One region of the Cupriavidus sp. L7L genome, then DNA from elsewhere that is predicted to be linked to it. Evidence: predicted binding sites of a transcription regulator. Region 1 holds the regulator's gene; each other region holds the start of a gene.
What was found. The regulator sigma-54, encoded in region 1, starts transcription at its own class of promoters, with help from an activator protein. The targets are predictions, from matches to a motif close to TGGCANGNAANCTGCTTT.

Region 1 (7,499 bases):
TCATAAACGCCTTGCGCTCGTCGCCCTTCTTGTCGCCGGCCTGCGTATTGCAGGTCTTCATCTTTTCCTGCTGCGCGGTGGGCGCCTTGGCGGCGTCCTTTGCCGGGGCGGCCGGTGCCGACGCCGACTGGGCGAAGGCCACGGATGCCAGCAGCGGGGTGACCAGCGCGCACATCGCGATCAGTTTCTTCATGCTCGCTCTCCTTGGTGTGGAAAACATCACGGCCGCACGGTGTCAGGGGCTCGTGGCGGCCTTGGAATGGGCTCGATGCCCATTACAGCACAAAACGGCAGACCGGACGTCGGCGTTGACGGCGGGGGAGGCCGCCGTTGTAAGCAATTGAAAACGCGTGCGCGGGCAATCAGCCCGCTCAGAGCAGGCGGCCCTGGCCGCGCGAGACCGCATCGGCCTGCATCGCGGCGCGCTGGCGGTCCATGAAATCGCGCAGCGTGTCGATGCCGCGCAGGCGCAGGATGGTGTTGCGCACGGCGGCCTCGACCAGCACGGCGAGGTTGCGGCCGGCCGCCACCTGGATCTTGACCATGTGGATCGGCAGGCCCAGCACGTCGAGGTATTGCGAATCGAGCGGCAGGCGCTCGAACTCGCCGTCGTTGCGGCGCACCAGCTGCACCACCAGCTTGATCTTCATCTTCCGCCGCACCGCGGTCTCGCCGAAGATGGTCTTGATGTCGAGCAGGCCAAGGCCGCGCACTTCGAGCAGGTTCTGCAGCAGCGGCGGGCAACGCCCCTCGATGAAGTCCGGCCCCAGCCGCACGAAGTCGACCGCGTCGTCAGCCACCAGGCCGTGGCCGCGCGAAATCAGTTCCAGGCCCAGTTCGCTCTTGCCCAGGCCCGATTCGCCCATGATCAGCACGCCCATGCCGAGGATGTCGAGGAACACTCCGTGCATGGTCACGCGCGGCGCGGAAATGCGCGACAGGTACAGCCGCAGGTGGTCGATCACCGCGGCCGACGACACCGGCGTGGTGAACAGCGGCGTGGAAGAGCGCGTGCAGCGCAGCTCCAGGTCCGGCGGCGGCTCCATGCCGTCGGCCACCACCAGGAAAGGCGGCTCCAGCAGGATCAGCTCGCCCATCTGGCGCTTGCGGATATCGTCGTCCAGCCGCTGGTAGTAGGTGATCTCGGGCTTGCCGAGCACCTGGATGCGGTTGGGGTGGATCAGGTTCAGGTGGCCCACCAGGTCCGCGGCCGAGGTGGCTTCGCGGGCGAATTCCACGTCGAAGGCGCGGTCCGCACCTTCCAGGCCGGCGACCCATGAGAGTTTGAGGTCGGCTGCGTTGTCGTCGAAGATGGACTGGGAGGTGACGCCGGTGAGTTCCATGCGGGTATGACGTGTGGGGCGGTGTGCCAGGCGCTGTGCCTGTCCGGTCTGTGCCGGCCCGTTCAGGTCAATCGGTGAATCAGGGATGCCATTCGGTCAGCAACTGGTGCACGGCTTCGGAAGTGGGCAACGTCGCCAGTCCTTCGCGCATGTCGCGATCCGACAGCAGCTGCGCGATCTCGGACAGGATTTCCAGGTGCTGCTGCGTGGCCTGTTCCGGCACCAGCAGGAAAATCAGCAGCGATACCGGCTTGCCGTCGGGCGATTCGAACGGAATCGGTTCGGCCAGGCGCATGAAGGCGGCCAGCGGCTGCTTGAGCCCCTTGATGCGGCCGTGAGGGATCGCCACGCCGGCGCCAAGTCCGGTGGAGCCCAGTGACTCGCGCGCAAACAGGTTGTCCGTCACGGTGGCGCGCGCCACGCCATGGTTGTTCTCGAAGAGGAGCCCGGCCTGCTCGAACACACGCTTCTTGCTGGTGACGCTGACGTCGAGGGTGATGTTGCCGGGTGGCAGCAATTTGGCCAAACGATTCATGGGCGATGCGCAGGAGTTCAGTTAGCGGGCGGTTCCGCCGTTCCGCCGGGCAGTGTGTGGCTCAGGGGCAGCCGGTCGCCGGCAACGCCGAGGCGTCCGGCCATTATAGAGCAGCAGCCTCCCTGTGATTGTGCAGCGCAGCGCCGCCCGGTTGGCGTCCGCACCTTAACCGGGCGCGGGCAGGATGCGGCCCTGCATGTATGGCGCAGCATACACCCTGCCGCGGCCGTTGCGAACACTCCGTCTCAAACGGGTGACAGGCCCTTTGCGCAGGCGCCACAGCGCCGCAGGCGCAAAAAAGCCGCGCTACGCGCGGCTTGCCTGTTCAGTTTTGATTCAGCGGCCCTCTGCGGGGCCACCGGGCACGCTCATTGCTGCATCTGCGCTGCGGCCATCTGGTACTTGACCGCTTCGCGGTCGTGGCCTTGCACGCGGTCCTTGTAGCGCAGTACCTGACGGTCCAGCTTGTCGACTAGTGCGTCGATCGCTGCATACAGGTCTTCATGATGCGCTTCAACGAAGATGTCCTTGCCCCTGAGATGTAGATTGATTTCCGCATATTGCCGCCTGTCCTTTTCCTTGTGATTGTCGACAGAGAGCAGCACGCTAACGCCAATGACCTGATCGAAATGCCTGACGATTCGCTCCAGCTTCGTTTCCACGTACTCACGCAACGGCGGCGTGATGTCAAGGTGGTGTCCACTGATCTTGAAGTTCATAGCGCTTCTCCTTCTGAAAGAGCCTCACCAGGCAGGCGGTGGGCTCGGCTACAAAGACTTGCGGAGATTCACTGCGGGGATCTTCAGGGCTTCGCGATATTTGGCTACGGTGCGTCGTGCGACAACGAAGCCTTGCTCACCCAGCAGTTCGGCGATGCGACTGTCGGAAAGGGGATTCCTCGGGTCTTCGGCTCCTATCAGTTGCTTGATCAAGGCGCGGATGGCCGTTGATGAAGCCGCGCCACCGGTCTCGGTGGACACGTGGCTGCCGAAGAAGTACTTCAGTTCGAAAGTACCCATCGGCGTTGCCATGTATTTATTGGTCGTCACCCGGGAGATGGTTGACTCGTGTAATCCCAGTGTATCGGCAATCTCCCGCAAAACCAAGGGGCGCATGGCGATTTCGCCGTGCGTGAAAAAGTTCTTTTGACGCTCGACAATGGCCTGCGAGACACGCAGGATCGTGTCGAACCTTTGCTGGATATTCTTGATCAGCCAGCGCGCTTCCTGCAGTTTCTGCTGCAGGCCTGCGGTACCCGACTCGCCCTTGGCGCCGCGCAGGATCTGCGCGTACATGTCATTGATGCGCAGCCGCGGCATCACATCCGGATTGAGCTGCGCGATCCAGCCGCTGCCGCTCTTGCGCACGAACACATCGGGCACGACGAAGTCGGCTTCGGGGCGGCTGTATGCGTGGCCCGGGTAGGGTGCCAGCGAGCGGATCAGTTCATGCGCGGCCTTGAGTGCAGGCTCGTCTACCTGCAGCGCTTTTTTCAGGCGCGTGTAGTCGCGCACGGCCAGCAGCTCGAGGTGGTTATGCACGATGTTCAGCGCCAGCTCGCGCTGCGGATGCTGCAGCCGGCGCAATTGCAGGCCCAGGCACTCGGCCGCGTTGCGCGCGCCGACGCCCGGCGGGTCGAAGCTCTGCAGCAGCGTCAGCATCGCCTGTACTTCCTCGATCTCGAATTCGAGTTCTTCGGGCAGTTCGGCGCAGATCTCTTCGAGCGTCGCGCTCAGGTAGCCGTCGTCGTCGAGCGATTCGATCAGGAAGATGGCCAGGCCCTTGTCGCGCACCGAGATCTTCAGCGGCGTGAGCTGTTCCATCAGGTATTCGCGCAGCGTGGGCTCGGCCTCACGCAGCTGCATCGGCGTCTTCTCGTCTTCGTCGCCTTGCGGGCGGCGCGCGAAATCGTCGAGGCTCCAGTCGCCGCCATAGTCGTCGCCGCTGTTGCTGTCGCCGTAGCTGTCGTCATCGCCCGCGCCCTCGGCGCGCGCCTCGCCGTTGCCTTGCGGTTCGGCCGGTGCCGGCGCGGGCGCGCTCTGCAGGTTGACCGAGCCATCGGCGGCCACGCGCAGCGGGCTTTCGATCCAGTCGTTCTCGCGTTCGAGCAGGGGGTTTTCCGTGAGCGCCTGTTCGACTTCCTGCTGCAATTCCAGCGTCGAAAGCTGCAACAGCCTGATCGACTGCTGCAGTTGCGGCGTCAGTGCCAGGTGCTGGGAGAGGCGGAGCTGTAGCGACGGTTTCATGCGACCTATTTTATGCGCATCTTTCCGTTGTTGGAACGGAAATTGCTATCGATGTCGCGGCTTGATCGACGCCGGCAGTGGGCTGTCCCACATGCAGATGATGGGGGTGAAACCAGGCAGAATCAATGGCCTGCCGCCGCGGGCAGGCCAGTACATCACATGCGGAAGTTTTCGCCCAGGTAGACGCGCCGCACCGATTCGTTGGCGATGATCTCTTCGGGCCGCCCGGCGGCAAGCACGGTGCCTTCGCTGATGATGTACGCGTGGTCGCAGATGCCAAGCGTCTCGCGCACGTTGTGGTCGGTGATCAGCACGCCGATGTTGCGCGCCTTCAGGAAGCTGACGATGCGCTGGATCTCGCCCACTGCGATCGGGTCCACGCCGGCGAACGGTTCATCCAGCAGGATGAAGCGCGGCGACGATGCCAGCGCGCGCGCGATTTCCACGCGGCGGCGTTCGCCGCCCGACAGCGACAGCGCCGGGTTGTTGCGCAGGTGCGCGATCTGCAGGTCGTCGAGCAGCGCGTCGAGCCTGCGGTCGATCTCGGCCCTGGCCAGCGGCTTGCCGTTTTCCACCTGCAGCTCGAGCACGGCGCGGATGTTTTCCTCGACGTTGAGCTTGCGGAAGACCGATGCTTCCTGCGGCAGGTAGGACAGGCCCATGCGCGCGCGTTCGTGGATCGGCAGGCCGCTGATGTGGTCGCCGTCGAGCACGATATCGCCCTCGTCCAGGTTCACCAGCCCCACGATCATGTAGAACGAGGTGGTCTTGCCCGCGCCGTTGGGGCCGAGCAGGCCAACCACTTCGCCGCTCTTCACGTCCAGCGAGACATCCTTGACCACCGTGCGCGAGCCATAGCGCTTCTTCAGGTGGCGCACGACCAGCGTGCTGCCGCCTTCGAGGACGGCCGTGGCTTGGACGGAAGGCTTTTCGGCGATGGTGGCGGTATCGGTCATTGGCAGTCTGGCGTTCAGCGTTTCAGGCGGGGAGGCGGTCCTTGCAAGGCATCGGTCCCCGCGAGGCGTCAGGGTTTGTTGGCGGGCGCGGGCGCCGGCTTCAGGTCCAGCGGCGAGCCGCTGCCCGAACCCTGCGCATTCGGGTTCTGCCGCGGCGACAGCACCGCGCGCACGCGGCCCGACGGATTGGCGGCCGAGGTGTTGTCGCTGCCGCCGGCAGCGGTGTAAAACTCCTTGCGGCTGTCGTAGGTCAGCACCGCGCCGCGGATCTCGTCGAGCATCTTGGCGCCCTGCAGGCGCGCCATGCGCGCGTTGCCGATCAGCTTGGACAGCTCCTGCTTGCCGTCGTATTCGATGCGGTCGCCCCAGCCGTCGATGTATTCGTCGACGCCCTCGCGCTTCTGCCGGATATAGGCCTGCTTGCCAGCCTTGGCGGTGGCCACCGCGAACTGGTAGCCCTCGGGGTCGGTGCGCAGCTCGGCCGCATCCGACTTCAGGATCATCGTGCCCTTGGTCAGCACCACGTTGCCGGTCAGCGTATAGATCTGCTTGACGTCGTCGTAGCTGGCGTTGTCGGCCTCGAGCACCATCGGCTTGTCGCGGTCCGCGCGCTCGGCCAGCGCGGGCTGGGCCAGCAGCAGGCCGATGGCCATGGCCGTGGCGAGCAGGGCCGGGGCGGCGTGTCGACGGGACGAAGTCGTCAGGGATGCAGTCATGTTGGCAGCGGTGGCTAGAGGGCGTGGTGGTGCGGGTTAGGCCGGGTTATGCGGGTTATGCGGGTCTTGCGGGGCAGGCAGGGCGCGCAGCGTTATTGCCGTTGCGCGGCGGCCGGCCGCGCGGGCCGGGTCAGCGTCCCGGCGTACGGCCCGGAGACGGCCCGGTGACGATGGTGCCGCGTACGTTGCCGAGCAATTGTACTTCGCGGGTGACGTTGTTGAAGATCAGCCCGTTCGCGGTCATCACCGAGGGTCCGCGCGTCAGCTTTACCGGCTTGTCGGTCTTGACGATGTCGTCATTGACCAGCAACTGGAAATAGCTCGACACGGCGGTCAGCTGCGGATCCTTGGAGGCGTCGGCGCCCTGCTGGCGCAGCACATGGCCGTTGCCGTACAGGTCGATCACCGAGCCTTCGGCGTTCATGCGGCCAAGGTCGGCCCGTGCCGTCACCGGCGGACGGTCCGGTTCATAGGCGCGCAGCGCGGGGCGCGTGACCTCGTAGGTCTGGTCGTCCTCGAAGTGGACCATGCGTTCGCCGGTGAAGCGGATCTTGGTGCTGCCGTCCTGCGCCAGTTCCGTGGCCGAAAAACGGTCCATGAAATAGTCCGGCTCGTGCTTCTTGGTCGCCTGCGTGTCCTGGCTTTCCTTGGGCGAGTTGATCTGCACCAGCCAGAAGGTGCTGCCGGCGACGAAGGCCATCAGCAGCAGCGGCAGCAGGCGCATGACGATGCCGCTGAGGGAGGCGATGAGTGCCTGCATGGTGTGCTTGTTGGTGTGCTTGTCGGTGCTTCTCGCGCCCCGTTCAGATGACCTTGGCGCGGGTCAGGTCGTGGATATGCAGCGCACCGACCAGGCGCCCGTCGTCGTCGACCACCAGCAACTGGTTGATGCGGTTGGCTTCCATGACCTGCACCGCCTCGACGGCCAGCTGGCTCTGGTTGACCACATGCGGGTTGCGGTGCATGACCTCGCCGATGGGAACGGTCTTCCAGTCGCGCGGGGTTTCCAGCAGGCGGCGCAGGTCGCCGTCGGTGAAGACGCCGATGGCACGGCCGTCGGGATCGACCACCGCGGTCATGGCCATGCCCTTGCGCGTGATTTCCATCAGCGCCTGGGCCAGCGGGGTGTTTTCGCGGACTTCGGGCACCGCGTTGCCGGTGCGCATGACGTCGAGCACATGGGTCAGCAGCTTGCGGCCGAGCGCGCCGCCCGGGTGCGAGCGGGCGAAGTCTTCTTCGCCGAAGCCGCGCGCGTCCAGCACCGCCACCGCCAGCGCATCGCCCAGCGCCAGCGCGGCGGTGGTGCTTGCCGTTGGCGCCAGGTTGAGCGGGCAGGCTTCCTTTTCCACGCCCGCGTCGAGGTGCGCGTCGGCCAGCTTGGCGAGGTTCGACTCCGGGTTGCCGGTGACCGAGATCAGCCGCGCGCCGATGCGCTTGACGATCGGGATGATCGACAGCAACTCGCCGGTTTCGCCGGAATTGGAGAAGGCGATCAGCACGTCGTCGCGCGTGACCATGCCCAGGTCGCCGTGGCTGGCCTCGGCCGGATGCACGAAGAACGCGGGGGTGCCGGTGGAAGCGAGCGTCGCCGCCACCTTGCGCCCGATATGGCCGGACTTGCCGATACCGGAGACCACCACGCGCCCGCTGCATCGCAGGATCATCTGCACGGCACGGGCAAAGTCGTCGGTCAGGCGGCCGGA
Region 2 (7,499 bases), on a different contig from region 1:
CCTTGGCGCGGCCTTTCCGCTGACCCGCATGCTGTCGCACTACTGCGGCGTGCAGACGCACGCCCTGCCTTGCGACGGCACGCCGTTCACCGTGCCGCCGCTGGCGGGCATGCGGCTCACTGCCGTGCCGCTGCAAAGCAAGGCCCCGCCCTATTCCCCCAGCCGCAACGCCCCGCGCGCCGGCGACAACATCGGCCTGCGCATCGAAGACTGCCGCAGCGGCCGCCGCGCATTCTATGCGCCCGGCCTCGGCAGCGTCGACGACCGCGTCTTTGCGGAACTGCGCGACGCCGACGTCGTGCTGGTCGACGGCACCTTCTGGCGCGAGGACGAGATGCAGGCGCTCGGCTTCTCCGCCAAGGCCGCCGCCGACATGGGCCACCTGCCGCTGTCCGGCCCCGGCGGCATGATCGAAATCCTCGACCGGCTGCCCGCCGCCCGCAAGATCCTTATCCACATCAACAACACCAACCCCGTGCTGGTGGAAGACTCGCCCGAACGCGCCGAGCTGGCGCGGCACGGCATCGAGCTGGCCTGCGACGGCATGGAGATCGCGCTATGACACATCCCATTGCATGGAGCCCCGCGGAGTTCGAGGCCCGCCTGCGCGCCAAGGAAAGCGGCTACCACATCCACCATCCGTTCAACCGGCGCATGGCCGCGGGGGAGTGTTCGCCCGCGCAGATCCGCGCGTGGGTGGCAAACCGCTTCTACTACCAGGCGAATATCCCGCTGAAGGATGCTGCGATCCTGTCCAACTGCCCCGACCGCGACACGCGCCGGCAATGGATCGTGCGCATCCTCGACCATGACGGCACGGACATCGTGCCCGGCGGCATCGAAGCCTGGCTGCGGCTGGGCCAGGCCGTCGGGCTGGAGCGTGACGCGCTGCTGGACCAGCGGCACGTGCTGCCGGGCGTGCGCTTTGCCGTCGACGCTTACGTCAACTTCGGGCGCCGCGCGCCGTGGCAGGAAGCGGTGTGCTCGTCGCTGACCGAGATGTTTGCGCCGGAGATCCACAAGGAGCGGCTGGCGGGCTGGCCCACGCATTACCCATGGATCGAGGCCGCCGGGCTGGACTACTTTCGATCGCGCATCCCGCTGGCGCAGCGCGACGTCGACCATGGCCTGCGCGTGACGCTGGATTTCTTCCGTACGCCGGAACAACAGCAGCGCGCGCTCGACATCCTGCAGTTCAAGCTCGACGTCCTCTGGTCGATGCTCGACGCCATCCAGCACGCCCAGCCATGACCGCCATCACAGCCAACGCGACGCCAGACCTCGCCCGCCCGCTGCTGCACCGGACCTTCCGCCTGCAATGGGAAGAGGCGCAGCAGAGCTGGGTGCTGCTCTACCCGGAAGGCATGGTCACCCTCAACGACAGCGCCGCCGCGATCTTGCAGCGCTGCGACGGCGGCCATACGCTCGACATGCTGATCGACGACCTGCAGTCCGCATTCGGCGTGCAGGGCATCGCCCCGGAGGTACACGCCTTTGTCAAACATGCGACCGAACGCGGCTGGCTGGTCTGACGCCACCACCCTCGCACCGCCCGGCCCGCCGCTGTGGCTGCTGGCCGAGCTGACCTACCGCTGTCCGCTGCACTGCGCCTTCTGCTCGAACCCGGTTGACTATGCCCGGCACACGGCCGAGCTCGACACCGCGCAGTGGTGCGACGTATTCAGCCAGGCACGCGCGCTGGGCGCCGTGCAGCTCGGCCTGTCGGGCGGCGAGCCGATGCTGCGCAAGGACCTGGAACAACTGGTGCGGCATGCGCATGGCCTGGGCTTCTATACCAACCTCGTCACCTCGGGCGTGGGCCTGACCGACGCCAGGCTCGCGGCGTTGCGCGAGGCCGGGCTGGACCATATCCAGCTGTCCTTCCAGGACTCCACGCGCGAGCTCAACGACTTCCTGTCCAGCACCCGCACCTTTGACCTGAAGCAGCGCGTGGCCCGGATGATCAAGGCGCACGGCTACCCGATGGTGATGAACTGCGTGCTGCACCGGCACAACCTGCCGCATGTCGGCACCATCATCGAGATGGCGCTGCAGATGGGAGCGGAATACCTGGAGCTGGCCAATACCCAGTACTACGGCTGGGCGTGGGAGAACCGGCTTGCGCTGCTGCCCACGCGCGAGCAGTTGCTGGAGGCCGAGGCCGTGGTCAGGGAATACCGCGCGCGCATCGGCAAGCGCTGCCAGGTCCTGTTCGTGGTGCCCGACTATTTCGAGGACCGGCCCAAGAAGTGCATGAATGGCTGGGGCACGACCTTCCTGGGCGTGGCGCCCGACGGGACCGCCCTGCCGTGCCATGCGGCGCGCATGCTGCCGGGGCTGGCGCTGCCGAATGTGACGACGCAGGGGTTGCGCGAGATCTGGCGCGACAGCGAGGCATTCCGCCGCTTTCGCGGCACGGCATGGATGCAGGAACCGTGTCGGTCCTGCGACCACCGCGAGGAGGACTACGGCGGCTGCCACTGCCAGGCCTTCCTGCTGACCGGCGACCCCGCCGCCACGGACCCGGTCTGCGAGCGCTCCGCCGACCACGGCAAGGTCAGCAAGATCGTGCTGCAGGGACGGCTGGCGGCCATGCATCCGCGTGGCGAAGGCGAGCCGATGGTGTTCCGCAGCGATGGCAACTCCCTGCGCCTGAGCGCTGCGCGCAAGTAAAGAAAGCCCGGCGTGGCTCGCGCCAGCCGGGCTTCCGCCCTTCTCCCTCATTCCTCCCGCGTTCCTACCCTGCGTTCAACACCCACTCCGCGAGCTGCTTCGCATCCGCCTCGCCGAGATTCCCATGCGCCGGCATCGGCACCGGCCCCCACACCCCCTTGCCGCCTTCGCGGATCTTCCTGGCCAGCCGCCCGGCTGCCTGGCTGTCCCCTTTGTATTTCGCCGCCACTTCGGCGAAGCCGGGCCCCACCAGTTTCGACTGCATGCCGTGGCAGGCAAAGCAGCCGTTCTTGTCGGCCAGTGCCTGCATCTCGGCCGCCGTGCCCGCCTGCGCCGCGCAAGGCAGCAGTACCGCCGCTGCCAGCGCCATCCATTCCTTCTTCATACCCTTGTCTCGCTGTTTCGTTCTGCCGGCACGCCGGCATCGGCATCGCGATGCCAGCGTGCATGCCCATCGACTAGCCCGCGTTCAGCTCTTGTGCAGCTTGAACACCCACACCGATCCGCCCTGCTCCAGGAAATTCACCCGCTTGGCGACTTCCCCGCCCCACAGCGGCACCGCGCCGCCCCAGCCCGATACCACGGCCACATACTGCTCGCCGTTGTCCTCCCACGTGACCGGCGGCGCCACCACGCCGCTGCCGGTCTGGAACTTCCACAGTTCCTTGCCGGTCCGCGCGTCGGCTGCCTTCAGGTAGCCCTCCGGCGTGCCCCAGAACACCAGGCCGCCGGCGGTGGTCATCGCGCCGCCCCACAGCGGCGCGCCGTTCTTCGCCTCCCAGACGATCTTGCCGGTCTTGGGATTGATCGCGCGCAGCGCGCCGATGTAGTCCTGGTTCAGCGGCTGGATGGTGAAGCCCGCGCCCAGGAAAGCCGCCCCCTTCTTGTAGCTGACCGGCTCGTTCCAGATGTCCATGCCCCATTCGTTGGCCGGCACATAGAACAGGCCGGTCTGCGGGCTGTAGGCCATCGGCTGCTGGTTCTTGCCGCCGAGGAAGCCGGGCGCGGCGAACACGGACTTGCCCTTCTTCGCGTCGGCGACGGCGGCCGGGTCGCCGGGACGGCCTTCGCTGATAAAGTCGGGCCGGCCGGTCTTCAGGTCGATGCCGCTGGCCCAGGTGATCTTCCTGACGAAGGGAAAGGCGTTGACCAGCTTGCCGCTGCGCGCGTCGTTGACATAGAAGAAACCATTGCGGTCGGCCTTGCCGCCCATGCGCTTGCCATCGAGGTCGAAGGTCACGAACTCATTGACGCCGTCGAAGTCCCAGCCGTCGTTCGGCGTGTTCTGGTAGTGCCAGACGATCTTGCCGGTGGCCGGATCGATCGCCACCGTCGACGCGGAGTAGAGATTGTCGCCCTTGCGGATATGGCTGTTCCACGGCCCCGGGTTGCCCGTGCCGAAGTACACCAGCCCGGTGGCCGGATCATAGGTGCCGCCCAGCCAGGTGGCAGCGCCGCCGGTCTTCCAGGTCTCGCCAGGCCAGCTGGCGTTCTCGGCACCGGTCACGCCGATCTCGGTCTTGTTGCCGTCCTTGTCGTACTTGTAGCCCATGTGGCCTTCCACGACCGGGCGCGACCACACCAGTTGGCCGGTTTTGGCATCGCGCGCATCGACGCGGCCGACCACGCCGAATTCGCCGCCCGAGATGCCGGTCAGCACCATGCCCTTGACGATCAGCGGCGCGGCCGTGTACGAGTAGCCGGCCGCGTAGTCCTCCAGCTTTTCCTTCCACACCACCTTGCCGGTCTTCTGGTCCAGCGCCACCAGCTGCGCATCCAGCGTACCGAAGATGACCAGGTTGTCGTAGAGTGCCGCGCCGCGGTTCACCACGTCGCAGCACGGCATGATGCCTTCGGGCAGTCGGTGCTCGTACTTCCACAGCTTGGCGCCGGTCTTCAGGTCGAGCGCGTAGATGCGCGAATACGATGCCGTCACGAACATCTTGCCGTCGTGGATCAGCGGCTGCGCTTCCTGGCCGCGCTGCTTCTCGCCGCCAAACGAGAACGACCACGCCGGCACGAGGTTGCCGACGTTCTTCGTATTGATGCGCGCCAGCGTGGAGTAGCGCTGCCCTTGCGGGCCCATGCCCCACGACAGCACGTCGCCGGGGGTCTTTGCGTCGTTCTCGATCATGGCGTCGGTCACCGCCGCCTGCGCGGCCACGCTGGCCGTAGCGGCCGCGACTGCCGTGGCAACCATCACTGCTCGTAACGTCCTCATTGCCTTCTCCTCTCTTTGTTTTGGTTTCCCACCGGTGCGCCAATGCACCACACACCAGACACGAACACGGCAATTCCCATGCCAATCGGATTGCCGCGCGAGCACGCCGGATGCGGCCGCATTGCGTGCCGGCGGCCGTGTCACCACGCAACACTGCGTTGCACCTGCTCCAGATCTGAACAGCCATCCATGCCGGGCGCGGCACGGTTCAAGCCTGCCCCCGGCGGGCCATGCCGCGCTGCGGGTCGTAGCCGTGCAGCGCCAGTGCAAAGAACACCGCCGCGCAGCCTGCCACCACCGCCAGGCTTACCGGAGCCACCTGCCCGTACAGCGCGAAGCGGATGGCCTCGACCGCATGCGTGAAGGGGTTGAAGCGCGCGAGCTGATAGACGATCTCCGCCCCCGATTCCTGCAGCTTCCACAGCGGATACAGCGCCGAGCTGACAAAGAACATCGGAAAGATCACGAAATTCATGGTGCCGGCAAAGTTCTCGAGCTGGCGCACATGGACCGACAGCAGCAGTCCCAGCGCGCCCAGCATCAGCGCAGCCAGCGCCATGGCGCCGCTTGCAAGCAGCAGGTGCAGCGGCTCGAAGCGGATGCCGAACATCATCGCCACCAGCAGGAACCCGGCCATCTGCAGCAGCGACAGCACCGTGCCCGCCACCAGCTTGCAGCCGAGCAGCCAGCCGCGCGGCAACGGTGCGGTCAGCAGCAGGCGCATCACGCCCATCTCGCGGTCGTACACCATCGCCAGCGACGACTGCATGCCGTTGAACAGCGCGATCATGCCGAGCAGCCCGGGCGCCACGTAGACCTTGTATTCGATGTAGGTCTCATACGGCGGCGCGATCGCGACGCCGAGCGCATTCTGGAAGCCGGCCGCGAACACCAGCAGCCACAGCAGCGGCCGCACCAGCGACGACAGCAGGCGCCCGGGCTGGCGCAGGTACTTGCGCAGCTCGCGCCCGCAGACGGCGCGCAGCGCGCGCCAGCGATGGATCAGCACGGTGGCCATGGGTTGCGCCTTACGAGGACGGGGCGCGGCACGGGGTGTCGGCCTCGTCCGCGCCCAGGGTGTCGAGGTTGTTCTTCGGGTGCAGCACGCCTTCCACCGGTGCCACGGCAACGACGCCGTCGGGGTGCGCCAGCATGACCGGCTGGCGCAACTGGCGGTCCCAGTGCCGGAACGACAGCGGCGGGCCCTTGAAGCCGTCCACCACCACCTTGCCGGTGACCAGCGCCTGTGCCTGCGCGGCAAAGCCGGCCTTCGGCTGCCTTGCCACGCTTTCCGCGATCGCCTTGATGGCCACCCATGCGGCCCAGTCGTAGCCCGTCATCGGTCGCCCCGCCGCGCGCGTGAAGCGCCGGTTGAGCTGCGGCCCGCCATTGCGCTCCCAGGCCCAGTGCCAGGCCTGGGCGCCGAGGCCGCTGGCACCCGCCACGGGGCGCGGCAGCTGCGTGGCATAGGGCACGCCGCGGGCAAACTCGCCGTCGGCATCGGCGACCACCACCACGTCGTAGTCGGTGCCGCTGGTCAGCAGGTTCAGGTTGGCCTGGTCGCGTTCGCGCGGATCGTTGGACAGCCTGAATGTCCGTTGCGCCGACCACGCGATGCCGAAGCGGCGCGCGGACTGGACCAGCGCGTCGCGCTGCGCCGCGTCGCCCGCCGACGGGCCGCTCAGCAGCAGCGCGCGGCGCCACTTGCGCTGCGCCAGGTACTGCATCAGGGCGTCGGCGCGCATGCGCAGGCTGGGCAGCGTGTGCAGCAGCACGGGCGAACAGGCGGCGCCGCGCAGGTCGTCGTCATGGGCCGAGACATTGAACAGCAGGGCCTCGCCCGGCCTGACGGCGGCCGCCGCCTGCCGCACCGACGCGGCCGGCAGGTCGAGCAGGATAAAGCGCGTGCCCTGCCGCGCCAGTGCCGCGACCATAGTCCCGACTTCGGCTTCGCTGCGCGCTTCCTGCGCATCGAGCCTGAGCGACTGGCCCATCGCCTCCAAGGCGAAACGCGCCTCCGACGCCGCCACCTGTGCGCCGTCGAGTGCCCGGCCTTGCGGCTGGCCCGGATAGCGCTGCGCGAGGCGGCGGGGTTCATGGCGTGGATCGCCGGCCAGCGACACCACCGCCACGCGCACCTCTGCGGCCTGCACGGTAGCCGCGAGCAGGCCAAATGCGGCGGCAACCGCCTGGCAGCGCGAGCGCAGGCGTTCAGTCATCGATCGCTACCGAGTGCGGCACCCGGCCCGCCCTGAGGGTTGCGATCGCCTTGCCGCTGGCGGCATCCACCACGCTGACATCGTCCGACAGGCCGTTGGCGACATAGAGCCTGGCGTTGTCGCGGCTCAGCGCCAGCCCCCAAGCGCGCCGGCCGACCAGCACATAGTCCAGCACCCGGCGCGACGCCACGTCCACCACCGCCACGTGATTGGCACGCCCGAGCCCGACATAGGCACGCGTGCCGTCGCTGCTGGCCGCCATCCCCACCGGGGTCACATCCCCGGCGCGGAAGCCCCGCGGCGTGAAGTGGATGGTATGGGCCACCTCCAGCGTATCGGTGCGGATCACGCTGACGCTGGCGGACAACTCGTTCGAGACCCACAAC
Region 3 (7,499 bases), on a different contig from region 1:
TCGGCCGGTTTCGGGTCGGCGGGGATGTTCGCGTATATCTCGGGTTCGCCGTTCGTGCTGATCGAGCTGCACGGCATTGCGCCGTCGCACTATGGTTTCGTGTTCGGCGCCAATGCGCTGGGCCTGATCGTCATGTCGCAGCTCAACAGCCGGCTGGTGCACGGTCGCACGCTCGACCAGGTCCTGGGACGGGCGCTGCTGGCGCCTTGCGCCGCGGGCGCGGTGCTGGCCGTGGCGGCGCTGGCCGGGCTGGCGACGCTGCCGGTGCTGCTGGCGGCATTCTTCGTCTTTATCGGTGCGCTGGGCTGCGTCACGCCCAATGCTTCGGCGCTGGCGCTGGCGCACCAGGGGCATCGCGCCGGCACGGCTTCGGCACTGATGGGTACGCTGCAGTTTTCGCTGGGCACGCTCGGCGGCGCGGCCGTGAGCGTGTGGCGCGACGGCACCGCGCTGCCGCTGGCCGTGGTGATGGCGCTATGCGGCGCTGGCGCGGTGTTGATGCGTTACTACGGCAGCTCCGGCGCTGGCCGGGCGGCTGCCTGACGAATCAGGCGGCCTGCTGCAAGGCGGCGGCCTGCTGTACGATCACCATGTGTGCCGGCATGGGCGCGGCATAGCCGGCCTGGCCGAAGCACTCGCGGATGATGCGGTTGGTGTCGAAGTACACCTGCCAGTAATGGTCGTTGTGGCAATGCGGGCGTACCGCCAGCACCGGCCCGACCAGCGTGAATTCCAGGATCTCCACGTCGACCGCGGGTTCCGGCAGCACGTTCGGGATCTGCGCGATGCGCGACTTGAGCAGCGCCGCCGCATCGGCCACGTCGGTGCTGCCCGCCAGCTGGGCCTTCAGTTCCACGCGCCGGTACGGATTGGCGGTGAAGTTCTGGATGGTATCGCTGAAGATCTTGTTATTGCCGATCACGGTCTGCACGTTGTCCGGCGTATCGAGCGACGTGGCGAACAGCCCGATCTCGCGCACCGTGCCGGTGACGCCGCCAATGGTAACGAAGTCACCCACCTTGAACGGCCGCAGCACCACCAGGAACGCGCCGGCCGCGAAATTCGACATCAGTCCCGACCATGCCATGCCAATGGCCACACCGGCGGCGGCAATCAGCGCGGCGAAGGTGGTGGTCTGGATGCCGAAGTAGCCGAGGATGCCGATCACCAGCACCACATTCAGCGTGACCGTGACGATCGAACCCACATAGCGCAGCAGCGTCGGGTCGACCTTCTGCTTGCCGAGCGCGTTCTGCACCATCCGTACGACAAAATGGATCAGCCATCGGCCGATGACCCAGAACGCTAGGGCTGCCAGGATCTTGACCCCGAACTGCGTGGCATAGGCGACCACCAGGGTCTTGAGGTTGTCGAAAGTCGTGGCATCCATCGGCGTGTCCTCTCGGTTTGGGTGAGTGGTGCAGCCCTGCGCGCTGACGCGGCGCAATACGTGGGCACGGCAATTATTGGAATGCCGTGCCTCGAAGTGCAAGCAAATAATTGTCAAGGCAAGCGGGCCGGCAGGCCAGCTTGCCCAGGCGCTGCCGGGCGGCGCAACCGCCTTACCAGTTGGTTTCGCGCTCCGGCGTGGCGGAGATGCGGTGCAGCGTCAGGTCCGCGCCGTTGAACTCGCCTTCGGCATCGAGCCGGATGCCGACCAGCTTCTTGAGCGCGCCGTATACCAGCGTGCCACCCGCCAGCGCCACCACGATCCCCAGCACCGTGCCGATCAGCTGCGCGCCGAGCGACACGCCGCCCAGCCCGCCCAGTGCCCTGGCCCCGAAAATGCCCGCGGCGATGCCGCCCCAGGCGCCGCACAGCCCGTGCAGCGGCCAGACGCCCAGCACATCGTCGATATGCCACCTGTTCTGCGCCAGCGTAAACATATAGACGAAGAGGGCGCCCGCAACTCCGCCCGTGATCAGTGCGCCCAGCGGGTGCATCAGGTCCGAACCGGCGCATACCGCCACCAGCCCGGCCAGCGGGCCGTTGTAGGCAAAGCCGGGATCATTGCGCCCGGCGGCCCACGCCGCCAGCGTGCCACCGGCCATCGCCATCAGCGAATTGATTGCAACCAGGCCGCTGATCTTGTCGACGGTCTGCGCGCTCATCACGTTGAAGCCGAACCAGCCCACTGCCAGGATCCACGCACCCAGCGCCAGGAACGGGATATTGGAAGGCGGATGGGCGCTGATGCGCCCGTCCTTCTGGTAGCGCCCCCGCCGCGCGCCGAGCAGCAGCACCGCCGGCAGCGCGATCCAGCCGCCCAGCGCATGCACGACCACCGAGCCGGCAAAGTCATGGAACGGCGCGCCGGCAACCTGTGTGATCCAGTCCTGCACCCCGTAGCGCTGGTTCCACGCAATGCCTTCGAAGAAGGGATAGACAAAACCGACCAGAACGAAGGTCGCGACCAGTTGCGGATTGAAGCGCGAACGTTCGGCAATACCGCCCGAGATAATCGCCGGAATGGCGGCGGCAAAAGTCGCCAGGAAAAAGAACTTGACCAGGTCGTAACCGCTTTTCTGGGCCAGCGTTTCTGCCCCGGACATGAATTGCACGCCGTAGGCAATGGTGTAACCGATAAAGAAATAGGCAATCGTGGAAACTGCGAAATCCACCAGAATCTTTACCAGTGCATTGACCTGGTTTTTCTTGCGCACCGTGCCTAGCTCGAGGAAAGCAAAGCCGGCGTGCATGGCCAGCACCATGATGGCGCCAAGCAGGATAAACATGGCGTCGGTGCCGGTCTTCCAGTTGTCCATAGTGACCTCATGCTCAAAATGGGCGCATGGGTATGCAAAAAGCATTCCAGTTGCGGCTGCATCCTGGTGCCGGCTGCACCGGAGTGGGCGGAATCCGCACCGGAATGCCGCGCGCAGGGAACCGGGCCCGCAGGACGTCGGAGCCGGGCGCCGGCCGCCGTGCCTGATATGCGCCAGAATGGCGCTTCACCGGCATGTTCGGCTGACCCGTTTTGGTGCGACGCCCCAATTCCGGGCATTTGCCGGGTCCGGGCCCGTGACAGCGTTGCCTTGCGGCGCAACGCCGCAGCCAGCCAAAGCGGGCCCATGACAAGCGCGAAAAGAGCGGGAAATTGCCCGCTAACCGGCCTCAAGCAAGGATTTGCGGGTTTTTTCGTTGCATTGGTGCCACTGGGGATTGCTCAACGCACAAGGGGCAGATTAGACTGCGCCGATCGATGTTTTGCCGCCAGGCAAGCACATCGGTCACGACGACCAACAAGGGAAATCAGCCATGAATAAAGGTGAACTGGTATCGGCCATCGCCACGGAAGCAGAACTGAGCAACGCCGCCGCTGAGCGCGCGCTCAACGCAGCGCTGGACAGCATCAAGAAGGCAGTGGCAAAGGGTGATTCGGTCACGCTCGTAGGTTTTGGCAGCTTCAGCGCCGGCAAGCGCGCCGCGCGCACCGGACGCAATCCACGCACCGGCGAAACCATCAAGATCCCGGCCGCCAAGACGGTCAAGTTTTCCGCCGGACAGGGTTTCAAGGACGCGGTGAACAAGAAGAAGTAAGCAGTTTGTGTCCACAGCGTGAAAGAGCGGCCAGGCAGGCCGCTTTTTTGTTTTGCGCGCCGTGCGCGATGACCGGCAACGGCGGGGCCGATCCGGGTTAAACTGCCGGCGCCTGGATGCCGCCAGCCGGCCCGGGCGACCGCCCCCGCAATCCGCGCCCCCGATCCGAACTCCCCGCATCATGAACGACCTGTCCCACCAGCTTTCCATGACCGTGCTGATGACGCCGGACATGGCCAATTTCTCCGGCAACGTCCACGGCGGCACCATCCTGAAGTACCTGGACATGGTCGCGTATGCCTGCGCCAGCCGCTATGCGGGCCGCTACGTGGTGACGCTGTCGGTTGACCAGGTGGTGTTCCGCCAGCCCATCCACGTGGGCGAGCTGGTGACCTTCCTGGCCTCGGTCAACTTTACCGGCCGCAGCTCGATGGAAATCGGCATCAAGGTCGTGACCGAGAATATCCGCAGCAAGCTGGTGCGCCACACCAACAGCTGCTACTTCACCATGGTGGCGGTCGACGACAACGGCGCCCCGGCGGAAGTGCCGCCGCTTGAGCCGCGCGATGAAGTCGAGCGCCAGCGCTTTGCCGCCGCCCAGCAGCGCCGTGCACTGCGCCAGGAAATGGAAAAGCGCCACGGCGACATCAAGTCGTCGGTGACCTGACACGTTGCCATCCACCATGATGAAGCGATCCTGCACGATCCTGGCCCTGGCCGCCTGCGCGGCGGCCACGGGCGGCGCGCATGCCGAGGAGATCGGCAGCGTCAGCACCAATTTCCGCGTGACCGGCTCCGACAAGGTCGTCATCGAAGCCTATGACGACCCGCAGGTCGAGGGCATCACCTGCTACGTGTCGCGGGCCCGCACCGGCGGCATCAAGGGCCAGCTGGGCATGGCGGAAGACCCGCCGGAAGCCTCGATCGCGTGCCGGCAGGTGGGGACCATCGCCTTCAAGGGGCCGCTGAAGCAGCAGGACAACGTCTTTTCCGAGCGCATGTCGGTGCTGTTCAAGACCCTGCATGTGGTGCGCGCGGTCGATCGCAAGCGCAATACGCTGGTCTACCTGACGTATTCGGACCGCATCGTCAGCGGCAGCCCGCAGAACAGCGTGACCGCCGTGCCGGTTCCGGCCGGCACGACGATCCCGGTCAAGTAGAGCGCTGCCGGCTCGTGGTTTGCCGCCGGCTGGTCAGGCTGCCTGGTCGAACAGCTTGCGCAGGTTCGACTTGAGGATCTTGCCATTGGCATTGCGCGGCAGCATCTCCCGGTAGAGCAGGATGCGCACCGGCACCTTGAACGCCGCCAGCCGCTCGCGCACGAACTCCTGCAATTCGGCTTCGGTTGCGTGCATGCCTGGCTTGAGGCTGACCACGGCCGCCGGTTCCTCGCCCAGCGTCTTGTGCGCCATGCCGACCACCGCTGCGTCCATCACCGCAGGATGTTCGTACAGCGTGCTTTCCACCTCGATGCAATAGATGTTCTCGCCGCCGCGGATCAGCATGTCTTTCATGCGGTCGACGATATAGACATAGCCTTCCTCGTCCAGCCGCGCGATGTCGCCGGTGCGCAGCCAGCCTTCGATAAAGGTCTGCGCCGTGGCTTCGGGCTTGTTCCAGTAGCCGCGCACGACGTTGGCGCCGCGTACCAGCAGTTCGCCGGTCTCGCCGGGCGGCAGCGCCTGGCCGCGTCCGTCGACCACCTTCATTTCGCCGATCGGCAGCGCCGGACCGCTGCTGTCGGGCCGCAGCACGTATTCCTCGGCGCTGTGGCTGGTGAAGGTCGAAGAGGTTTCGGTCATGCCCCAGCCGATGCCAGGCGCGGCCGTCGGGAACACGTCGCCGATGCGCCGCACCAGTTCCGGCGACGCCGGCGCGCCGCCGTAGTTGACGTTCTCCAGCGAAGACAGGTCGAAGCGCGCGCGCTCCGGATGCTCCAGGATCTGCCAGGCGATGGTGGGCACGCCGCCGGCGGCGGTGCAGCGCTCGCGCTCGATCAGCTCCATGCCGCGCAGCGCGTCCCAGCGGTGCATCAGCACGATCTTGCCGCCGGTGGCGAGCGCGCCGTTGAGCACCGCCATGCAGCCGGTGACATGGAAGAACGGCACCGCCAGCAGCATGGCCTTCTGCGGGGCCGCGGGATCCGGCGCCGGAATCGGCTCGCCGCGGCGCAGCAGGTTGCGCAGCGGGCTGAAGCTGCCAGCGGCCGCGACCGTGGCGGAGTTGCGGTGCGTGCCCAGTGCCCCCTTGGGTTTGCCGGTGGTGCCGGAGGTATAGAAGATGGTGGCATCGTCCTCGGGGTCGATACCGACCTGCGGCGGCGATTGCTGCGGCAGCGCGGCCCAGTCGGCGCTGGTGCCGATCACGCTTTCCAGTGCGGCGACGCGAGGATCGCCGGTCGCAGCGCCGGTGCGCGAGACGTAGACGCGTTCCAGCGACGGGCAGCCGGGCAGATGCTCGAGGATGCGGTCGAGCCGCTCGGCATCGACGATGGCCACGCGGCTGCCGGAGTCGGCCAGGCCGTATTCCAGCTCGGCGCTGGTCCACCACGCGTTCAGCGGCGTCACGATCGCGCCCGCGAGCAGCGCGCCGTAGAACGCCACCGGCCACTCCGGCAGGTTGCGCATCGCCAGCGCCACGCGGTCGCCCTTGCGCACGCCGTCGCGCACCAGCGCATGCGCCAGCGCGATGGCGGCGCGTCGGAAGGCATCGTAGGAAACGCGCTCGTCCTCGTAGACCACGAAGGTGCGGTCGCCGAAGGCACTGGTCGCGTGGAACAGGTCGCACAGCGTCGCGGGTGCGTGCTTCCAGACTGTGGTGGGGATGCCGCGGATCACGCGCGACTCGGTCTCGAACGGCGAGCCGGGCGCGGTCAGCCGGGCATGGGCCTCGGCCAGGGACATGACCGGCCAGTTGCCGGCCGCTTGCGGATTGCTTGACATGACTGCCTCCCGTAACTGCGCTGCAGGTTGAGGGCAATGCAAAGAAAGCGGCGTGCGCCCGGACAGGCCGGCGCACGCGCAACGCTTGCGTCAGAAGCTCAGGTACAACTCAAGATACCGGTCAGATCGTCACGCCGCCATCGACCACCAGCGCCTGACCGGTCATGAAGCTGCTCGCGGCGGAGGCCAGGTACACGGCCGCGCCGGCAATCTCGATCGGCTCGCCGATGCGGCGCAGCGGGGCGCCCTGCGTGGACTGCTTGTAGCGCTCCGGATCTTCCCACAGCGCGCGCGCGAAGTCGGTCTTGATCAGGCCCGGCGCGATGCAGTTGACGCGCACGTTGTGCGGCCCGAATTCCACCGCGAGGTTGCGCGCCAGCTGGAAATCCGCGGCCTTGGAGATGTTGTACACGCCGATGGTCGGCGAGCCGCGCAGGCCGCCGATCGACGACACGATGATGATCGAGCCGTCCTTGCGGTCGATCATCTGCGGCGCGACCATCTGGATCAGCCAGTGGTTGGAAATGACGTTGTTGTCCAGCACCTTGCGGAACTGGTCGTCCGAGACGCCGCCCATCGGCCCGTAGTACGGGTTGGATGCGGCATTGCAAACCAGTACGTCGATCTTGCCGAAGGCCCGGTTGGTTTCGTCGACCAGGCGCTGCAGGTCTTCCTTCGACGATATATTGGCGGGCACCGCGATGGCCGTGCCGGCGCCATGGCGTGCATTGAGCGCGTCAACCACTTCCTGGCAGGCCTCTGCCTTGCGCGAAGAAATCACTACCTTGGCGCCCTGGACGGCCATCTGCTCGGCGATGGCGCGGCCGATGCCGCGCGAGGAGCCGGTGACGATGGCAACCTTGCCCGTCAGATCGAACAATGACATGGAGTCTCCTGTATAGCTGCGCCGGCGTCAGCGGCCGGCTTCATGCAGGCGGCGGGTCTGCCGCGCTGTGGTCCTGGCGATGCGGCGCAAACGCTGCATCGACGGATCATTATGGTGGTGCCGCGCCAGCC
Region 4 (7,499 bases), 710 kb from region 1:
TCAGGAGCGTGCTCTTGCCCACGCCGTTGCGGCCGAGCAGCGTGGTCAGCCTGCCCGCCGGCACGTCGAAGGAGACGTTGCGCAGGATATGGCTGCCGCCGTAGAACTGGTTCAGTGCGTTGACCTGCAGCATGCCTATCTCCCCAGGTAGGATTCGATCACGCGTTCGTCGCGCTTGACGCTGTCGAGCGTGCCTTCTGCCAGCACGCTGCCTTCGGCCAGCACCGTGACCTTGCCGGCAGCGCCGGCCAGCGCGGCGACGAACTCCATGTCGTGTTCCACCACCATCATCGAGCAGCTGCCGCGCAGGCCGTTGAGCAGGCTGGCCAGCTGCATGGTCTCTTCATCGGTCATGCCGGCCACGGGTTCGTCGAGCAGCAGCAGCTGCGGCTGCTGCATCAGCAGCATGCCGATCTCAAGCCGCTGCTTCTGACCGTGCGACAGCAGCCCGGCGGGCCGGTACGCCTCGTCGTCCAGGCCGGTCAGCGCCAGCGTTTCCTCGATGCGGCGATGCCCCTCGCCGGTCAGCCGCGCGCGCAACGACGACCACCAGCGCTTGTCGGCCTTCATCGCCAGCTCCAGGTTCTCCCACACCGCGTGCTGCTCGAACACGGTCGGCTTCTGGAACTTGCGGCCGATGCCGACCTGCGCGATGCGCGGCTCGGTCATCCGCATCAGGTCGATGGTCTGGCCCAGGAACACGCGCCCGCTGACATTGGCATTGCGCGGCCCGGTCTTGCCGGTGATGACATCCATCATCGTGGTCTTGCCCGCGCCGTTGGGACCGATCACGCAGCGCAGTTCGCCATGGTCGATCGACAGGTTCAGCTTGTTGAGCGCGCGGAAGCCGTCGAACCGCACGGTAACGTCTTCCAGGTACAGGATCGGGCCGTGCGACACATCGATGGTGCCCGGCTCCAGCACGCGGCCCAGCCCGGTGGCATCGCCGCTTTCGGCCTGGCCGTGTTCGAGTGCGGCGTTCATGCTTCACCTCCGGTGCGGCCCGCCACCGCGGGCGTGGAAACGGGCTCAGGCTCGGACGGCACCGCGGCGGCAGCGCGGCGCTCGCGCAGGCGCTTCCACAGGCCAATCACGCCATCGGGCAGGTACAGCGTCACCAGCACGAACATCGCGCCCAGCAGGAACAGCCAGTATTCGGCGAAGTGGGCGGTGAAGAGCGTCTTGGCACCGTTGACCAGGAACGCGCCGATGACCGGCCCGATCAGCGTGCCGCGCCCGCCCACGGCAACCCACACCGCCATTTCGATCGAGTTGCCGGGCGACATCTCGCCCGGGTTGATGATGCCGACCTGCGGCACGTACAGCGCGCCGGCGATGCCGCACAGCACGGCCGAGAAGGTCCACACGAACAGCTTGTAGCCGAGCGGGTTGTAGCCGGAGAACATGACGCGCATCTCCGCATCGCGCACGGCCGTGACCACGCGGCCCAGCTTGGACGTGACAATGTAGCGGCAGGCAACGAAGCCCCCGAGCAGCGCCACGAAGGTCAGCACAAAAAGCGCCGTGCGCGTCTGCGGCGCGGCGATGGCGAACCCCGCGATGCGCTTGAAATCCGTGAAGCCGTTGTTGCCGCCGAAGCCGGTCTCGTTGCGGAAGAACAGCAGCATTGCCGCATACGTCATCGCCTGCGTGATGATGGACAGGTACACGCCCTTGATGCGCGAGCGGAAGGCAAAGAAGCCGAACAGCCATGCCAGCACGCCCGGCACCAGCACCACCAGCAGCAGCGCATAGCCAAGATGGTCCGTGCCGTGCCAGAACCACGGCAGCTCCTTCCAGTCGAGGAACACCATGAAATCCGGCAGGTCGCTCTTGTACACGCCTTCGCGCCCGATCGAACGCATCAGGTACATGCCCATGGCATAGCCGCCCAGCGCGAAGAACAGGCCATGGCCGAGGCTCAGGATGCCGCAGTAGCCCCACACCAGGTCGAGCGCGATCGCCGCCAGCGCAAAGCACATGATCTTGCCGACCAGCGTCAGCGCGTACGCCGACAGGTGCAGCGGATGGCCTTCCGGCACGAGCAGCGCGCACACCGGCACGCCGATGCCGACGAGCACGGTCAGCACCGCCAGCGCCATCCAGCCACGCGGCGAGAACAGCGACTGGCGCTCGGGCACGGCAAGCCGGAAAGGTGCCGCGGAAGGTGCCGCGGAAGAATCAGGTTGGAATCGCTGCATCATGCCTCCGCGCTGCGCCCCTTGAGCGCGAAAAGTCCCTGCGGCCGCTTCTGGATGAAGAGCACGATCAGCACCAGGACAAAGATCTTGGCCAGCACCGCGCCATAGAACGGCTCGATGAACTTGTTGATGATGCCCAGCCCGAATGCGCCGACGATGGTGCCGGCCAGCTGCCCCACCCCGCCCAGCACCACCACCATGAACGAATCGATGATGTAGGCCTGGCCCAGGTCGGGACCGACATTGCCGATCTGCGACAGCGCACATCCGCCGAGCCCGGCGATGCCGGCACCGAAGGCGAAGGCGTAGCTGTCGACCTTCCACGTGCGCACGCCCACGCACGCCGCCATGGTGCGGTTCTGCGTGGTGGCACGCACGAACAGCCCCAGCCGCGTGCGGTTGAGCACCGCCCACGCCACCGCCACCACCGCCAGCGCGAACAGGATGATGACCACGCGGTTGTACGGGATCACCAGTCCCGGCATCCATTCGAAGCCGCCGCTCATCCAGCCGGGATTGGCCACTTCCACGTTCTGCGCGCCGAACAGCGTTCGCACCGCCTGCATCAGCAGCAGGCTGATGCCGAAGGTGGCCAGCAGCGTTTCGAGCGGGCGGCCGTACAGGTGGCGCAGCACCAGCCGCTCCAGCACGAAGCCGACTGCCGCCGCCGCCAGGAACGATGCCGGCAGCGCCGCGGGCAGGTACCACGCGAACGCATCCGGCGCATAGGCGCGGAACAGCGACTGCACCACGTAGGTGGCGTAGGCGCCGATCATCAGGAACTCGCCGTGCGCCATGTTGATGACGCCGATCAGGCCATAGGTGATGGCGAGGCCCAGCGCTGCCAGCAGCAGCACGCTGCCCAGGCTCAGGCCGGCGAACAGGTTGCCGATCAGCTCGGCGCGGCGCTGGTCGCTGCGCAGCTGGTCCAGCGCCTGCTGCGCGGCCAGGCGCACGTCCGCATCCGCTTCGCGGTAGTTGCCGGCGCTGTCGCGCTCGACCAGCGGCGCAAGCTTCTGGCGGCTCTGCGGGTTGCTGTCCGTGGCGAGGATGCGGATCGCTTCGAGCCGCGCATCGTGCGCGCCTGGATCCGCGGGCTCTGCCAGCACCAGGTTGGCCCAGATCACGTCCAGGCTGGCGCGCAGGCCGGCATCGGCCTCGGCCTTGCGCGCGGCTTCCACGGCGGCAAGCGAGGCGCTTTCCGGCTGTTCGCGCAAGGTGCCGATTGCCTGTGCGCGCACCGCGATGTCGGGCGATTGCAGCAGCAGGCTGCTGGCGGCGCTGTCGACCAGTGCGCGCAGGCTGTTGTTCAGGGTCAGGGATTCAAGTTCGTCCGGCTTGACCGTGACGGACTTGCCGGTAATGGCATCGACCACCTTGTCGCCGTCCTGGCGCACCATGCCGACCGACGGCGCATATTGCAGGGTGTCCTCCTGCAGGGCTTTCAGGATCGGTGCAGCTTCAGCGGGCGATGCCTTGGCCAGCGCGGACAGCGCGGCGGTCTTGGCGTCGAAGTCGTCTTCGGCCAGCGGCTTCAGGTCGGCCTGCGTCAGCGCGGCGGCCCACGGCGCTGAGGCCAGCAGCAGCGCTGCCAGCAGGGCGCGCAGCCAGGGCACGACTCGAACGGATAAGGGATTGCGCATAGGAGCTTGCGATTGGCAGGAATGAAGCGAGCTGTTTGTTTGCTCCCCTCTCCCGCGCGCGGGAGAGGGGTCGGGGGAGGGGGCCGGCATCTATGACGAAGTGAACGCCGTCGCATTTGCCAGCGCCCGCCCTCTCCCCCAGCCCCTCTCCCGCAAGCGGGAGAGGGGAGCCGGATAGTGGCAAGCAAACGAGGCTTACATCACCTTGTCCGGCTTCCCTTCATTCCCGGCGATGAACGGGCTCCACGGCTGCGCGCGCACTGCCTTCGGCGTCTTCCACACCACCGAGAACTGGCCATCGCCCTTCACCTCGCCGATCATCACCGGCTTGTACAGGTGGTGGTTCTCGCCCATGGTCAGCGTGAAGCCGTCCGGCGCCTTGAAGGTCTGGCCGTACATCGCCGCGCGCACCTTGTCGGTATCGGTGGTGCCAGCCTTTTTCACAGCCTGCGCCCACATATGGATGCCGACGTAGGTGGCTTCCATCGGATCGTTGGTCACGCGCTTGTCGCCGCCCGGCAGGTTGTTGGCCTTGACCCAGGCCGCCCACTGCTTCTTGAAGGCGTCGTTCTGTGCGTTCTTGACCGACATGAAGTAGTTCCACGCCGCCAGGTGGCCCACCAGCGGCTTGGTGTCGATGCCGCGCAGTTCTTCCTCGCCCACCGAGAACGCCACTACCGGCACGTCCTTGGCCTTCAGGCCGGCGTTGCCCAGTTCCTTGTAGAAGGGCACGTTGGAATCGCCGTTGATGGTCGAGATCACCGCGGTCTTGCCACCCTGGGCGAACTTCTTGATGTTGGCGACGATGGTCTGGTAGTCGCTGTGGCCGAACGGGGTGTAGACCTCTTCGATGTCCTTGTCGGCAACGCCCTTGCTCTTCAGGAAGGCGCGCAGGATCTTGTTGGTGGTGCGCGGGTAGACGTAGTCCGTGCCCAGCAGGAAGAAGCGCTTGGCGCCGCCGCCCTCCTTGCTCATCAGGTACTCCACCGCCGGGATCGCCTGCTGGTTGGGCGCGGCGCCGGTGTAGAAGACGTTCTTGGACATCTCCTCGCCTTCGTACTGCACCGGGTAGAACAGCAGCGAGTTCAGCTCTTCATAGACCGGCAGCACCGACTTGCGCGACACCGAGGTCCAGCAGCCGAAGGTCACCGCGACCTTGTCCTTGCTGACCAGCTGGCGCGCCTTCTCGGCGAACAGCGGCCAGTTGGAGGCCGGGTCCACCACCACCGGCTCCAGCTTGCGGCCGAGCACGCCGCCGCTCTTGTTGATCTCGTCGATGGTCATCAGGGCCACGTCCTTCAGCGACGTTTCCGAGATGGCCATCGTGCCGGACAGCGAGTGCAGGATCCCGACCTTGATCGGTTCCTTGGACTGCGCCATGGCCAGCGGGCTGGTACCGATCATTGCCGCGGCGGCGATGGCCGACAGCTTCAGCATGTCACGTCGTTGCATTTGCAGCTCCCATTTGTGGTGTTAGTAGGGACTACGCTCCCCGGGGTGATGCATCTGCAACTAGCGTGCCACTGCGTTCAACGCGCTGATACCCGCCCCGCCGACGGCAGACGGCGTGCTGGCGCGCCGCGCGGGCTGTGCCGCGCGCTGTGGCCGCGTCCGTGCACCAGAGCTGTGCGGGCGGCGCATGCACCACTCCCGTGCAACGACGCAATTCTGTGCGGACCTCTTGCCGAAGGCGCCAGCCAGTGCGCACCGGCGCACCAGGGCCGGGCACCACGCCGACGGCAGGCGGCGCAAATAAAAACGGGGCCCCTCGCGGGGCCCCGTTTTCCGATGCCAGGACGCCAGTCCTTACATCACCATCATGTTGGTGTTCAGGTTGTGCATGATCCACAGCGAACCCGCCACCACGATCACCAGGATCAGCGCCGTGAACAGCAGCGCGATCACGTTGCTGCGCTGGTCGGACGACGTGTCCAGGTGCAGGAAGTATTTCAGGTGGACCAGGATCTGGACCGCGGCCATGCCGAGGATGATCCACAGGATCATGCCCTTGTCCAGGCTGCCGTCCATCACCAGCTTGAACGGGATCACGGTCAGGATCACCGCGAGGATGAAGCCGATCGCGTAGCCCTTGAAGCTGGCGTGGGTGCTGTGCGAGTCGTGCGCGGCATGCGCGCCATGCGAATCACGAGTGGCGTGCGCCGCCGGTGCGTTGTGTTGTGCCATCACAGATGTCCCATCAGGTAGACCACGGTAAACACGCCGATCCAGACCACGTCCAGAAAGTGCCAGAACAGCGACAGGCACATCAGGCGCTTGCTCAGCGTCGGGGTGATGCCCTTCTTGCCCAGCTGCCACATCAGCACGATCATCCACAGCATGCCGCTGGCGACGTGCAGGCCGTGGGTGCCGACCAGCGTGAAGAACGACGACAGGAACGCGCTGCGGCCCGGGCCGGCGCCTTCGGCGATCAGGTGGTGGAACTCGTTGATTTCCATCGCCATGAACGCCGCGCCCAGCAGGAACGTCACGCCGAGCCAGGTCTGCACGTGCTTGAGGCTGCGGTTCTGCAGCGAGATCATCGCCATGCCGTACGTGATCGAGGAGAACAGCAGGATGAAGGTCTCCACCAGCACGTAGTTGAGCTCGAACAGCTCCTTCGCCGACGGCCCGCCCGCCAGCTCGCCGCGCAGCACGGCGAAGGTGGCGAACAGCCCGGCGAAGATGATGCAGTCGCTCATCAGGTAGATCCAGAAGCCATACACCGTATTGGCACTGGTATCGTGGTGCGCATGGTCATGCGCGTCGGCGTGGGCCGAGGCTCCGGCCTGCGCGGGGATGCGGTCTAGGACTTGAGTCGACATGGTTCTTAGGCCTGCGAAGCAATGCGCTGCAGATGGCGCGTTTCAATCTGCTCGACCTCGGTGGCCGGCACGTAGTAGTCGATATGGTCGTCGTTGCTGCGGTGGATAAACGCCCACACCATGCCCACCAGGCCAACGATGGCCATCCACCAGATATGCCAGGTCAGGGCAAAGCCGAACACCAGGCTGAAGGCGCCGATGATGAAGCCCGCGCCCGTGTTCTTGGGCATGTGGATCTTCTCGTAGCCTTCGGTCGGCAGGGTCTCGCCGCGGGCCTTCATGTCGGCGAACGCGTCCAGGTCACGCACCACCGGTGTGTGCGCGAAGTTGTAGAACGGCGGCGGCGACGAAGTGGCCCACTCCAGGGTACGGCCGCCCCACGGATCGCCGGTCACGTCCGCCAGCTTCTTGCGGTCGCGGATCGACACGACGATCTGCAGCACCTGGAAGAAGATGCCCAGCGCCACGAACACCACGCCCACCACGGCCAGGTACAGCCACGGCGTCCAGGCCGGGTTGTCGGTGTGGTTCAGGCGGCGGGTCATGCCCATCAGGCCCAGCACGTACAGCGGCATGAAGGCGAAGTAGAAGCCGACCAGCCAGCACCAGAAGGCGCACTTGCCCAGGCGCTCATTCAGCGTGAAGCCGAACGCCTTCGGCCACCAGTAGGTGATGCCGGCCAGGTAGCCGAACAGCACGCCGCCGATGATCACGTTGTGGAAGTGGGCGATCAGGAACAGGCTGTTGTGCAGCACGAAGTCGGCAGCCGGCACGGCCATCAGCACGCCGGTCATGCCGCCGATCACGAAGGTGATCATGAAGCCCAGCGTCCA

Region 2: a site for sigma-54 is predicted at 4,961-4,978, ahead of E1J61_RS34540 (PQQ-dependent methanol/ethanol family dehydrogenase). Genes of this name have one in related genera too.
Region 3: a site for sigma-54 is predicted at 2,797-2,814, ahead of E1J61_RS05950 (ammonium transporter). Genes of this name have one in related genera too.
Region 4: a site for sigma-54 is predicted at 5,350-5,367, ahead of urtA (urea ABC transporter substrate-binding protein). Genes of this name have one in related genera too.

The regions. Positions count from the first base shown of each region.
Region 1 covers NZ_SMNY01000009.1:110,875-118,373, forward strand. The annotation lists gene E1J61_RS08455 (PsiF family protein) at 1-193, opposite strand, end outside; gene hprK (HPr(Ser) kinase/phosphatase) at 372-1,343, opposite strand; gene ptsN (PTS IIA-like nitrogen regulatory protein PtsN) at 1,423-1,878, opposite strand; gene hpf (ribosome hibernation-promoting factor, HPF/YfiA family) at 2,247-2,597, opposite strand; gene E1J61_RS08475 (RNA polymerase factor sigma-54) at 2,646-4,124, opposite strand; gene lptB (LPS export ABC transporter ATP-binding protein) at 4,280-5,080, opposite strand; gene lptA (lipopolysaccharide transport periplasmic protein LptA) at 5,149-5,796, opposite strand; gene lptC (LPS export ABC transporter periplasmic protein LptC) at 5,927-6,556, opposite strand; gene E1J61_RS08495 (SIS domain-containing protein) at 6,600-7,499, opposite strand, start outside.
Region 2 covers NZ_SMNY01000058.1:22,961-30,459, reverse strand. The annotation lists gene pqqB (pyrroloquinoline quinone biosynthesis protein PqqB) at 1-562, shown strand, start outside; gene pqqC (pyrroloquinoline-quinone synthase PqqC) at 559-1,251, shown strand; gene pqqD (pyrroloquinoline quinone biosynthesis peptide chaperone PqqD) at 1,248-1,532, shown strand; gene pqqE (pyrroloquinoline quinone biosynthesis protein PqqE) at 1,504-2,673, shown strand; gene E1J61_RS34545 (c-type cytochrome) at 2,738-3,058, opposite strand; gene E1J61_RS34540 (PQQ-dependent methanol/ethanol family dehydrogenase) at 3,143-4,894, opposite strand; gene E1J61_RS34535 (ABC transporter permease) at 5,103-5,912, opposite strand; gene E1J61_RS34530 (ABC transporter substrate-binding protein) at 5,923-7,113, opposite strand; gene E1J61_RS34525 (PQQ-dependent catabolism-associated beta-propeller protein) at 7,106-7,499, opposite strand, start outside.
Region 3 covers NZ_SMNY01000006.1:54,512-62,010, reverse strand. The annotation lists gene E1J61_RS05960 (Bcr/CflA family multidrug efflux MFS transporter) at 1-543, shown strand, start outside; gene E1J61_RS05955 (mechanosensitive ion channel family protein) at 548-1,390, opposite strand; gene E1J61_RS05950 (ammonium transporter) at 1,563-2,765, opposite strand; gene E1J61_RS05945 (HU family DNA-binding protein) at 3,259-3,540, shown strand; gene E1J61_RS05940 (acyl-CoA thioesterase) at 3,722-4,207, shown strand; gene E1J61_RS05935 (CreA family protein) at 4,224-4,700, shown strand; gene E1J61_RS05930 (class I adenylate-forming enzyme family protein) at 4,734-6,482, opposite strand; gene E1J61_RS05925 (SDR family oxidoreductase) at 6,604-7,368, opposite strand.
Region 4 covers NZ_SMNY01000009.1:821,043-828,541, reverse strand. The annotation lists gene urtE (urea ABC transporter ATP-binding subunit UrtE) at 1-133, opposite strand, end outside; gene urtD (urea ABC transporter ATP-binding protein UrtD) at 136-984, opposite strand; gene urtC (urea ABC transporter permease subunit UrtC) at 981-2,201, opposite strand; gene urtB (urea ABC transporter permease subunit UrtB) at 2,201-3,844, opposite strand; gene urtA (urea ABC transporter substrate-binding protein) at 4,040-5,296, opposite strand; gene cyoD (cytochrome o ubiquinol oxidase subunit IV) at 5,651-6,028, opposite strand; gene cyoC (cytochrome o ubiquinol oxidase subunit III) at 6,028-6,666, opposite strand; gene cyoB (cytochrome o ubiquinol oxidase subunit I) at 6,672-7,499, opposite strand, start outside.